3 regions of the Stenotrophomonas sp. WZN-1 genome follow, and region 2 is predicted to be linked to each of the others. Evidence: predicted binding sites of a transcription regulator. Region 2 holds the regulator's gene; each other region holds the start of a gene.

Region 1 (3,277 bases), 770 kb from region 2:
GAGCCGCGCTTGAATGCAGGTAGCGGCACCTCAATGGCCGGGATGCTACGCGGGAATCGGTCTTGAGTGATTTCGTGTCGAGTTTGGATAGAAGATAATGAGAGCAAGGATTGAACCCACCTTCGGTGGCGCCGACGGTGAAGCAGTACAGCGCACAGATGCAGCCTCCGATGGGCTGAGCGAAAAGGATGCACTGGCGATCGTGGTAGGAGACAGGTTCTCCGCCTATCTCCACTACTGGAGGCTGTACGAAGCAAGCGGCAGGGCGCCAAGGCGATGGAACTGGCCGGCATTCCTGTTCTCGTCACTCTGGTTCTTCTTCCGGCGCATGCATGCGTGGGGCGCGATCTGGTTCATCCTTTCGCCGTTGATGATGACCACCTTCGCGCTGCTGGGGCTGCCATGGTTGTCCTTGCTCTCTTTCGTGGTGTTTCGCGTACTTGCAGGAATCCTGGCGAATCCGCTGTACCTGGCGCACTGTCGAAGGATTGTCCGCAAGGTTGATGCCGAGCATCGCGGGGCACATCGTCGGCACCTTGAACTGCAGAAGGCTGGCGGCGTCAGCTACACCGCTCTGGTGATCGCCTTGGCGGTAACGGCCTCACAGAACACCCTGATCAATCTGATCGTCCGTTCGCTATCAGAGCCAACGCCCACGCAGTCTGCTGTGTACGTGGCGGCGAACCCGCCGGATCTGCCGGACCCGCAGATAGAGGAAGCAGAGCGGGTGGCGTACCAGGAGCAAATGAGTGCGATCGCAATGACGGCGTGGCCAGCGGGCGTTCCAACGGAGGGCAATGCCTGCATTGTCGAACTGCGTTTGGCGCCCCCGGGGCGCGTTCTGGAGGCCACTGTTCTGGAACCCTGCACGTTGAACGACGCCCAACGCGAGATGATGCTGGGTGAAATCAGGCGCACGGACTTCACGATCGAGGGGAAGATGCGGTTCTTCAACAGGCATACCCTTATCGACTTGCACAAGTAATGAGCATTTCGCTGTTTCTCGAAGTCGAAACCGGTGCCGATCTGGGTGACGTACTGCACGCCCTGGATTCGATCCAGGCCGAGTACTCCGACGGTACTGACGGTCTGCATGGGTATCTTGCAGTGTCCAACACCGGCTTCGGGTTCGGCATCGTCGACCCGCCGGAGGCGCTCGTAGCGGAAGGGATTGAAGCCGAGTGGCAGGTGGGCCTGCTCGGCTCGTTTCATTTCCGCGCGAGCGGGTTTGAAAGCGCCTGGGAGGAAATCTGCCGCTTCACAAAGCGCTACGCCGCGACGTGCGGGTACCGGTTTGTGCTTTCGTTCCAGTTCGAGAGCGTCTATGCGGCAAGACTCGGGAAGGATCTGGTCTTCCCGGGGCCTGCTGCACCGTAATGCCGGATAGCGGGGGGGCAGGCCCCGGCCTGATCCCATTCGCGCTACCCGTGGCGATATACCTTATGGATATAACGCCTTCGTGGGTCGTCTGATTTCACACCTGTCTGCACAGTTCCAGAGTTTTGGATCGATATAATAATATCGGCCCATAAAGTTTCCCCTGCCTGCGCCGCCATCGATCGTACGGCCATGATCAAGGGAATTGAGATGCTCGCCTTACGCAACCTCCGAGTGGGATCCCGGCTGGGTGCCGGGTTTGGACTGCTGCTGCTGTTCATCGTGGCCATCGTCGGCCTGGTGCTGTACGGGAATCACCTGAAGTCCGCCCAGTTCGAGAAAGTGGTGGACGTCAACATGGTGAAGATGCGGCTGTTGAACGACATGCTGGATACCAACAACGCAGTGTTGATGCACCGCCGGCTGATGGTGATCAAGCGTGGCGAGGATTTCGACAAGGATTATCAGAAGGCGCAGGAGCTGTCGCGGACCTACGACGGCATCTGGGCCAAATACATCAAGATTCCACGTGACGCCACCGGCGATACCCTGGTTGCGAAGATCGACGCGGCACGCAAGGCGACCGACGCCTCCACCCAGCATCTGCACGAGCGCATGAAGGCGGGTGATTTCGACGGCGCGGCCAAGGAACTGCTCGCCGAGCATGGGCTGGCAACCGCATGGAACGAGGCGATCTCGACCCTGCTGCGGCACCAGGAAACCCTGACCGAACGCAGCCGTGAGGAATACCGCGCCACGGAAGCGTGGACCGGAACCCTGTCCATGGCCTTCGGTGTGCTCAGCCTGATTCTCGGCGCACTGGCCGCGTGGGCGATCACCCGCAGCCTGACCCGCCCCTTGGCGGGCGCGGTGAAGCTGGCCGATGGCATCGCCAACGGTCGCTTGGACAACAGCATCGACGCCTCCGGCAATGACGAGGTGACCCAGCTGCTCAGGTCGATGCAGCGCATGCAGGCGCAGCTGCAGTCGGTGATGGCGGCGCAGGGTGAGCTGGCGCGCCAGCACGATGCGGGCAGCCTCAGCTACCGCATGGACGAGAGTGCCTTCCCCGGCGACTACGGGCGCATGGTGCACGAGACCAATGCGCTGGTCGGCTCGCACGTGCAGGTGCAGAACCGGTTGATCGAGGTGATGAAGCACTACGCCCGTGGCGACCTGTCGGTGGACATGGATCCGCTGCCAGGCGAGAAGGCGGCGATCACCCAGGCCATGGACGAGACCAAGACCAGCCTGTCGGCGATCAACAGCGAGATCCGCCGGCTGGCGACGGCAGCGGCGGCGGGCGATTTCAGCCTGCGCGGCGATGAAGACCGCTTCGCCTATGATTTCCGCGACATGGTGGCCGGGCTCAATCGCCTGATGCAGACCACCGACGAGAACCTGGTGCAGGTGTCGACTCTGCTGCAGGCGATATCGCGCGGCGACCTCACCGTGCGCATGCAGGGTGACTTCCACGGCGTGTTCGCCCGCATGCGCGATGACTGCAATGCCACCGTCGACCAGCTCAAGCAGATTGTCGGTCGCATCCAGTCCAGCGCGTCCAGCATCAACCTGGCGGCAGGCGAGATCGCCTCGGGCAACACCGATCTGTCGCGGCGTACCGAACAGCAGGCGGCGAACCTGGAAGAAACGGCTGCGTCGATGGAGGAGCTTACCTCTACCGTGAAGCAGAACGCCGAGCATGCCCGCCAGGCCAACCAGCTTGCCATTGGCGCGCATGGTGTCGCCTCGCAGGGCGGCGAGGTGGTCGGACAGGTGGTCACCACGATGTCGGCCATCGAAGCCTCGTCGAAGAAGATCGCCGAGATCATCAGCGTCATCGACGGCATCGCCTTCCAGACCAACATCCTGGCCTTGAACGCGGCGGTGGAAGCCGCGC
Region 2 (3,277 bases):
CGCTCGGCCCTGTGCGCACCATTGCCGTGACGGGCGGCAAGGGCGGCGTGGGCAAGACCAACGTGTCGGCCAACCTGGCCGTGGCGCTGGCCGGCATGGGCAAGCGCACGCTGCTGCTGGACGCCGACCTCGGCCTGGCCAACATCGACGTGATCCTGGGGCTGAACCCCACCTTTACCCTGGCCGACCTGGTTGCCGGCCGCTGCTCGCTGGACGACGTCATCGTCGAAGGCCCGAACGGCGTGCTGGTGGTCCCGGCCGCATCCGGCCGCCGCCACATGGCCGAGCTGGCCCCGGCCGAGCATGTCGGCCTGGTCAACGTGTTCTCCGAACTGGAACGCGAGCTGGACATCATGGTGGTCGATACCGCCGCCGGCATCACCGACGGCGTGTTGACCTTCTGCCAGGCCGCGCAGGACACCGTGGTGGTGGTCTGCGATGAGCCGGCCTCGATCACCGACGCCTACGCACTGATCAAGGTGCTGTCGCGCGAGCGCGGCGTGGACCGCATCCAGGTGGTGGCCAACATGGTGCGCGACCCGAACGAGGGTCGCGTGCTGTACGAGAAGCTGACCCGCGTCTGCGAGAAGTTCCTTGCCGATGTCTCGCTGAACTACCTGGGCTGCGTGCCGCAGGATGACTGGCTGCGCCTGTCGGTGCAGCGCCAGCAGCCGGTGGTGAAGGCCTATCCGTCCAGCCCTTCGGCGCTTGCGATCACCGAGATCGCGCGCCGCACCGCACGCTGGCAGGCACCGACCGAACCGCGAGGCGGTGTCGAGTTCTTCCTCGAACGCATCCTCAAGCAGCGCGGGGTGGCCGCATGAAAGGCGCAGCCCAGTACAGGGAAGTCCAGCGCTCGGCGGCCAACGAGGTCATCGCCCAGCACTCGGACCTGGTGCGGCGCATCGCCCACCACCTGGCCGCACGCCTGCCGGCCAGCGTCGAAGTCGACGATCTGATCCAGGCCGGCATGATGGGCCTGATCGAAGCCTCGCGCAGCTACGACGCCGACCAGGGCGCCTCGTTCGAGACCTATGCTTCGATCCGCATCCGCGGCTCGATGATCGACGAGATCCGCCGTGGCGACTGGGTGCCGCGCTCGGTGCACCGCCGTGCCCGCGATGCCGCCGCCACCATCCGCCGCCTGGAACAGAGCACGGGCCGTGCCGCCAGCGCCACCGAAGTCGCCGCCGCGATGGAGATGCCGCTGCCCGAATACCTGCGGCTGATGGAAGACGCCGCACGTGGCCAGGTGCTGAGCCTGGAGTCGCGCATCGAAGACCAGGGCGAGCTGGACACCGTCGCCCAGGGTGGCCCAACCCCGCAGCAGGTGCTGGAGCGTGGCGAGTTCGGCCGCGAACTGGGCAAGGCCATCGGCCACCTGCCTGAGCGCGAACAGCTGGTGCTCTCGCTCTACTACGAGCAGGAGCTGAACCTGAAGGAGATCGGCGCGGTGCTCGGCGTGAGCGAATCGCGGGTCTGCCAGATCCACGGCCAGGCCGTGCTGCGCCTGCGCGGCCGGCTGAAGATATTCGAGGCCGTCGACGCCGGCCTGGAAGAATGAACATCCCCGAGGCGGCTGCCCCCGGCCACCCGGAATGAACAACAAAGGAACTCTGCTTTGAACAAGAACATGCGCATCCTGATCGTCGACGACTTCTCGACCATGCGTCGAATCGTCAAGAACCTGCTGGGCGATCTGGGCTTCACCAACACCGCCGAAGCCGAGGACGGGCATGCCGCGCTGTCGCTGCTGCAGAGCCAGCCGTTCGATTTCGTCGTCACCGACTGGAACATGCCGGTGATGACCGGCATCGAACTGCTCAAGGCGATCCGTGCCGATGCCAAGCTGAAGACCCTGCCGGTACTGATGGTCACCGCCGAAGCCAAGCGCGAGCAGATCATCGAAGCGGCCCAGAACGGCGTGAACGGTTACATCATCAAGCCGTTCACCGCGCAGACGCTGGAAGAAAAGCTCGGCAAGATCTTCGAACGCCTGGCGGCCAGCGCCTGATGGATACCACGGTCGACAAAAATGCCCTCGCCCTGCGCCTGCAGGAGGCCCTGGACGCACTGGAGTCCGGCGACGAAGCCGCGTGGCGGCAACGCATCGACGGACTGGTCGCGCTGCGCACGCAGCCGATGATGAGCGGCCTCTCGCGGCTGGCCCGCGAGCTGGGGCAGGCCCTGGGTGAGCTGCCGACCGTGCCCAGCGAAGCCGGCGAACTGGACGATGCCTGCGCACGCCTGGACCACGTGGTGGCGATGACCGAACAGGCCACCCACCGTACCCTGGACCTGGCCGAGGAATGCCGCAGCCTGACCGAAGAGCTGCGCGCCGAAGGCCTGCAGCCGGGCCAGGACGCTCAGCTCGAGCGCATCCGCCACAACCTCACCGAGATCGCCCTGACCCAGAGCTACCAGGACCTGACCGGGCAGATCATCCGTCGCGTGGTGGGCATCGTCCGCCGCGTGCACGAAGGCTTCGGCGCGCTCGGCCTGCCGCCGGAACAGCATCGCACCGACCCGGAACTGGCCGGGCCGGCACTGAAGGGACTGGACCGCCACGCGGTCTCGCAGAACGACGCCGACGACCTGTTGTCGGATCTGGGGCTGTAAGTATGAGCGCGGTATCCGACGACATCACTGCCGATTTCATCATCGAGGCACAGGAAATCCTGGATCGCCTCGGCGAACAGCTGGTGTCGCTGGAGCAGGCACCGCAGGACACCGAACAGCTCAACGCGGTGTTCCGGGGCTACCACACGCTCAAGGGCGGTGCCGGCTTCCTCGGCGTCACCGCCATGGTCGAGCTGTGCCACGCCGCTGAGGAAGCGCTGGGCGCAGCACGTGCCGGCCAGGCCGTGCTGCAGGCCCATCACTTCGATGCCGCCCAGCAATCGCTGGACTACCTGCAGTCGATGCTGGATGCCGTGTCTACCGGCACCGAGCCGGGCTATGCACCGCCGGACCTGATCGCCCAGTTCGACGTGCATGGCGGTGCCGTGGCTGCACCCGCTGCCGCAGCAGCACCCGCTGCGGGCGGCAGCGACCTGATCACCGACGACGAATTCGAGGCCCTGCTCGACCAGCTGCACGGCGGCAACGCACCGACTGCGGTGGCGCCGGCAAAGAAGGCCGACGACGGGCTGATCAGCGAAGACGAGTTCGAAGCCCTGCTCGACCAGCTGCACGGTGGCGCCGCACCTGGCGCCAAGCCTGCGACTCCGGCTGCGGTAGCACCGGCACCGATCGCCGCCCCGCGCCCGGCGGCCGC
Region 3 (3,277 bases), 1.2 Mb from region 2:
GATTTGAGCTTGGCCTGGGCGGCGGGTCCTTTCGGTATGGGCTGGAACGGACCGGCAACATCCTCAGCAGTCAGCGTGTAGCTGGCCAGCGGCCCCACCGTATCAACCTGCAGAGCCTTCCAGGTGGCGTCGTCCAGTTCGCCGGTTACGGTAAGCCCATGCGCCGCCTGAAAACCCGACACTGCGCGTCGCTGGTTGCTGCCCACCTCGCCATCGATCTGGCCAGGGGAGAAATTCGCGCGATCCAGCAGCACCTGGGCGTGCAGGTCGGAGCGTGGGGCCACATCCGGCCCGGCTTTCTCGGGGATCGGCGTGGGAAGGCTGGGTATTGCAGCCTGTGCGAAGGCGGCGGGGGCCAGCAGGGCGAGGGACAATACAGTTGCGCGGATTGACGGCATTGACGACTCCAATGACAAGCAGATCCACATTGCCCTGAAACCCCGCAGAAGCTCCGTGAAAAATTCCTGATACGTAGATGATGGGAGACTGGGAATCGATGGGCGCCAGATAAAGAGCGCCAGTGCTCAAGTACTGTGCAGAACTTCCGATATCTCGTCCCGTGACGTCACAATTCAAGGAGGGATGGTGTGAGAAAGCATCTGCTGAGGCTAATCAACTGGATCGATGTGAAGGATCCGGCCGGACGCGCACGGATGTATATCGGTGCAGTATTTTTCCTGCCGGCCGTTTTGTTGCCATTTCAGGAAAAGCATCTGTCCCATACGGCGATTCTCTGGTTTGGAGTGTTGCTGATATTGGCGGGTTACATCAGTTTCGCCCTGGTAAGCCATCGTCACTTGAGATATACGAGGGCAGAGCTGGTACTCACCCCGTTGATCTTCGTCGTCACGTCTGTTCTGTTGATTCTGGTCTTGTCTGCCTACTACGCGAAACTAAGTTGGGTCGCCTACAGCAAGGATGATCGAATCATCACCGGATTGGCCGAGGCCTTCTACTTCTCGACAGCGACGTTCACCACACTTGGCTTTGGTGACATCGTACCGATTACAGTACATGGGCGATGGATGGTGGTGTTCGAATCGTTATTGGGAATGACGCATATGGTGGTGTTCATACTGCTGTTTCTGCGCAACGTCGATTTTGATCGACCACCGGAAGATCGGACGCGGGCTGACTGAAGCTGTCATGCAACCGATTTCAATCGGTCAATTCTTGTGGGTAGTCGTCATCTGCCTGAACCGTGTCCGGCCGAACGCTGCGGCCGCCATCAAGCCACATCGGGTAGCGGCCGATAAGGCCTCATCCCCCCGTTTTGGATGTACCGATGAACTACTTGAGGAACGTCAGGGTTGCCTGGCGTCTTGGGCTGGGCTTTGGCCTGCTGCTGTTGCTGGTTGCTGCCGTGGTGGCCACCGGCGCCACCGCCAGTGTCGTGCAGAAGCGCGCGATGCAGCAGGTGGTCGACGTCAGCGTGGCCAAGGTGCGCCTGCTATCGCAGATGCTCGATGCCAACAACCAGATGATGGTCGTGCGCCGCGAAATGCTGATCCGCCAGGGCGAAGACCGCGGTAGCGACGAGCAGCGCATCGCCGATCTGGTCAAGCGCTACGAGGCCAGCTGGACCGCTTATCAGGCACTACCGGGTGATGCAGACGGCAAGGCCATCGCGGAAACCATCGCGGCCAAGCGTGCCATCGCCCGCCCGCTCAACAAGCAGACCAGCGAGCTGATGGAGCAGGGCGACTACCCGGGCGCTGTGGCGCTGACCCTGGGCCCGGTGCAGGAGGCGGCCAACGGCTGGAACAAGGCGCTTTCCGATGGCGTGGACTTCGAAGAGAAGGAAAGCCGCGATGCAGCCGCCGAGGCGATCCGCCTGGGCGAGCGCAGCCTGCTGCAGCTGCTGGTGCTGGGCGGCGTCGCGCTGCTGGTCGGCATCGGTGCCTCGGTGATGATCGGCCGCAGCCTGACCGGCCCACTGGCCCGCGCGGTGAACCTGGCCGAGCGCCTGTCCAAGGGCCAGCTGGACCAGGAGTTCCGCCTCGGTGGCCGCGACGAGCTGACCCAGCTGGGCGAGGCCATGGCCAGCGTGCGCCAGAGCGTGCAGGCGGCGATCGGCGCGCAGCTGCAGATGGCCGAACAGCACGAGGCCGGTGCGATCCGCTATCGCATGGACGCCAGCGCCTTCCCCGGTGATTTCGGCCGCATGGTGCAGGCCACCAACAGCCTGGTCGAATCGCACGTGGAGGTGGAACTGCTGATGGCCGAGGTGATGCAGCGCTACGCCATCGGTGACCTCAGCCGCGACCTGCCGGACTACCCGGGCGAGAAGGGCACGCTGACCCGCACCCTGGCCGCGGTGAAGCAGAGCCTGATGGCGATCAACGCGCAGATTGATGAACTGGCTCGCGCCGCGCGCGCCGGTGATTTCAGCATGCGTGGCGATGCCGATGCGTTCCAGTACCAGTTCAAGGCGATGGTCGAGCACCTCAACGGCATGATGGCCAGTTCGCAGGCCAGCATCGCCGATGTCTCCGACGTGCTGCGCGCGATCTCGCACGGCGACCTGACCGCACGCATGGACGGCGAGTACGACGGCGTGTTCGCCCGTATGCGCGACGATGCCAACACCACCACCGCACAGCTGACCGGCATCGTGCGGGGCATCCAGGTGGCTGCCGACAGCATCAACAACGCGGCGCAGGAACTGGCCGCCGGTAACAACGACCTGTCGCGCCGCACCGAGCAGCAGGCGGCCAACCTGGAAGAAGCCGCTGCATCGATGGAGGAACTGACTTCCACCGTGCGCCAGAATGCCGAGCTGGCGCGCCAGGCCGACAGTGAAGCGCATGCGGCCGGTGCAGCCGTACGCGAGACCGAACAAGCGATGGCACAGATGGCGTCGGTCATGGGTGAGATCGACCAGTCCTCGGCACGCATCTCGGAAATCTCCACGGTGATCGACGGCATCGCGTTCCAGACCAACATCCTGGCGCTGAATGCTGCGGTGGAAGCTGCGCGTGCAGGTGAGCAGGGCCGTGGTTTCGCCGTGGTCGCCAGTGAAGTGCGCACGCTCGCGCAGCGTGCCGGTGTCGCCGCCAAGGAGATCAAGGAACTGATCGAAGATGCCGCTGCCAAGGTGAAGAGCGGCCTGGCAGTGACGGTTGAATCGGAAGCCGCGATCGCGCGCGTGGCACAGGCAAGTTCGCGCACGACCCAGCTGATGAGCGACATCGCTGCGGCGAGCAAGGAGCAGGCAGCCGGTATCGAACAGGTCAACCAGGTGGTGGTTCAGATGGACCAGGTGACCCAGCAGAAC

Evidence for each region. The regulator FliA, encoded in region 2, starts transcription of late flagellar genes. The targets are predictions, from matches to a motif close to TAAAGTTTNNCNNNCNNNGGCCGATAA.
Region 1: CCR98_RS06240 (methyl-accepting chemotaxis protein) is a predicted target of FliA. The motif match lies at 1,530-1,556, and genes of this name have one in related genera.
Region 3: CCR98_RS15640 (methyl-accepting chemotaxis protein) is a predicted target of FliA. The motif match lies at 1,230-1,256, and genes of this name have one in related genera.

Annotation. Positions count from the first base shown of each region.
Region 1 is NZ_CP021768.1:1,339,442-1,342,718, forward strand. Features, by position in the region: gene CCR98_RS06230 (DUF2628 domain-containing protein) at 98-985, shown strand; gene CCR98_RS06235 (hypothetical protein) at 985-1,377, shown strand; gene CCR98_RS06240 (methyl-accepting chemotaxis protein) at 1,588-3,277, shown strand, end outside.
Region 2 is NZ_CP021768.1:2,113,014-2,116,290, reverse strand. Features, by position in the region: gene CCR98_RS09965 (P-loop NTPase) at 1-824, shown strand, start outside; gene CCR98_RS09960 (RNA polymerase sigma factor FliA) at 821-1,564, shown strand; gene cheY (chemotaxis response regulator CheY) at 1,622-2,014, shown strand; gene CCR98_RS09950 (protein phosphatase CheZ) at 2,014-2,619, shown strand; gene CCR98_RS09945 (chemotaxis protein CheA) at 2,622-3,277, shown strand, end outside.
Region 3 is NZ_CP021768.1:3,314,464-3,317,740, reverse strand. Features, by position in the region: gene CCR98_RS15650 (L,D-transpeptidase) at 1-398, opposite strand, end outside; gene CCR98_RS15645 (potassium channel family protein) at 588-1,139, shown strand; gene CCR98_RS15640 (methyl-accepting chemotaxis protein) at 1,286-3,277, shown strand, end outside.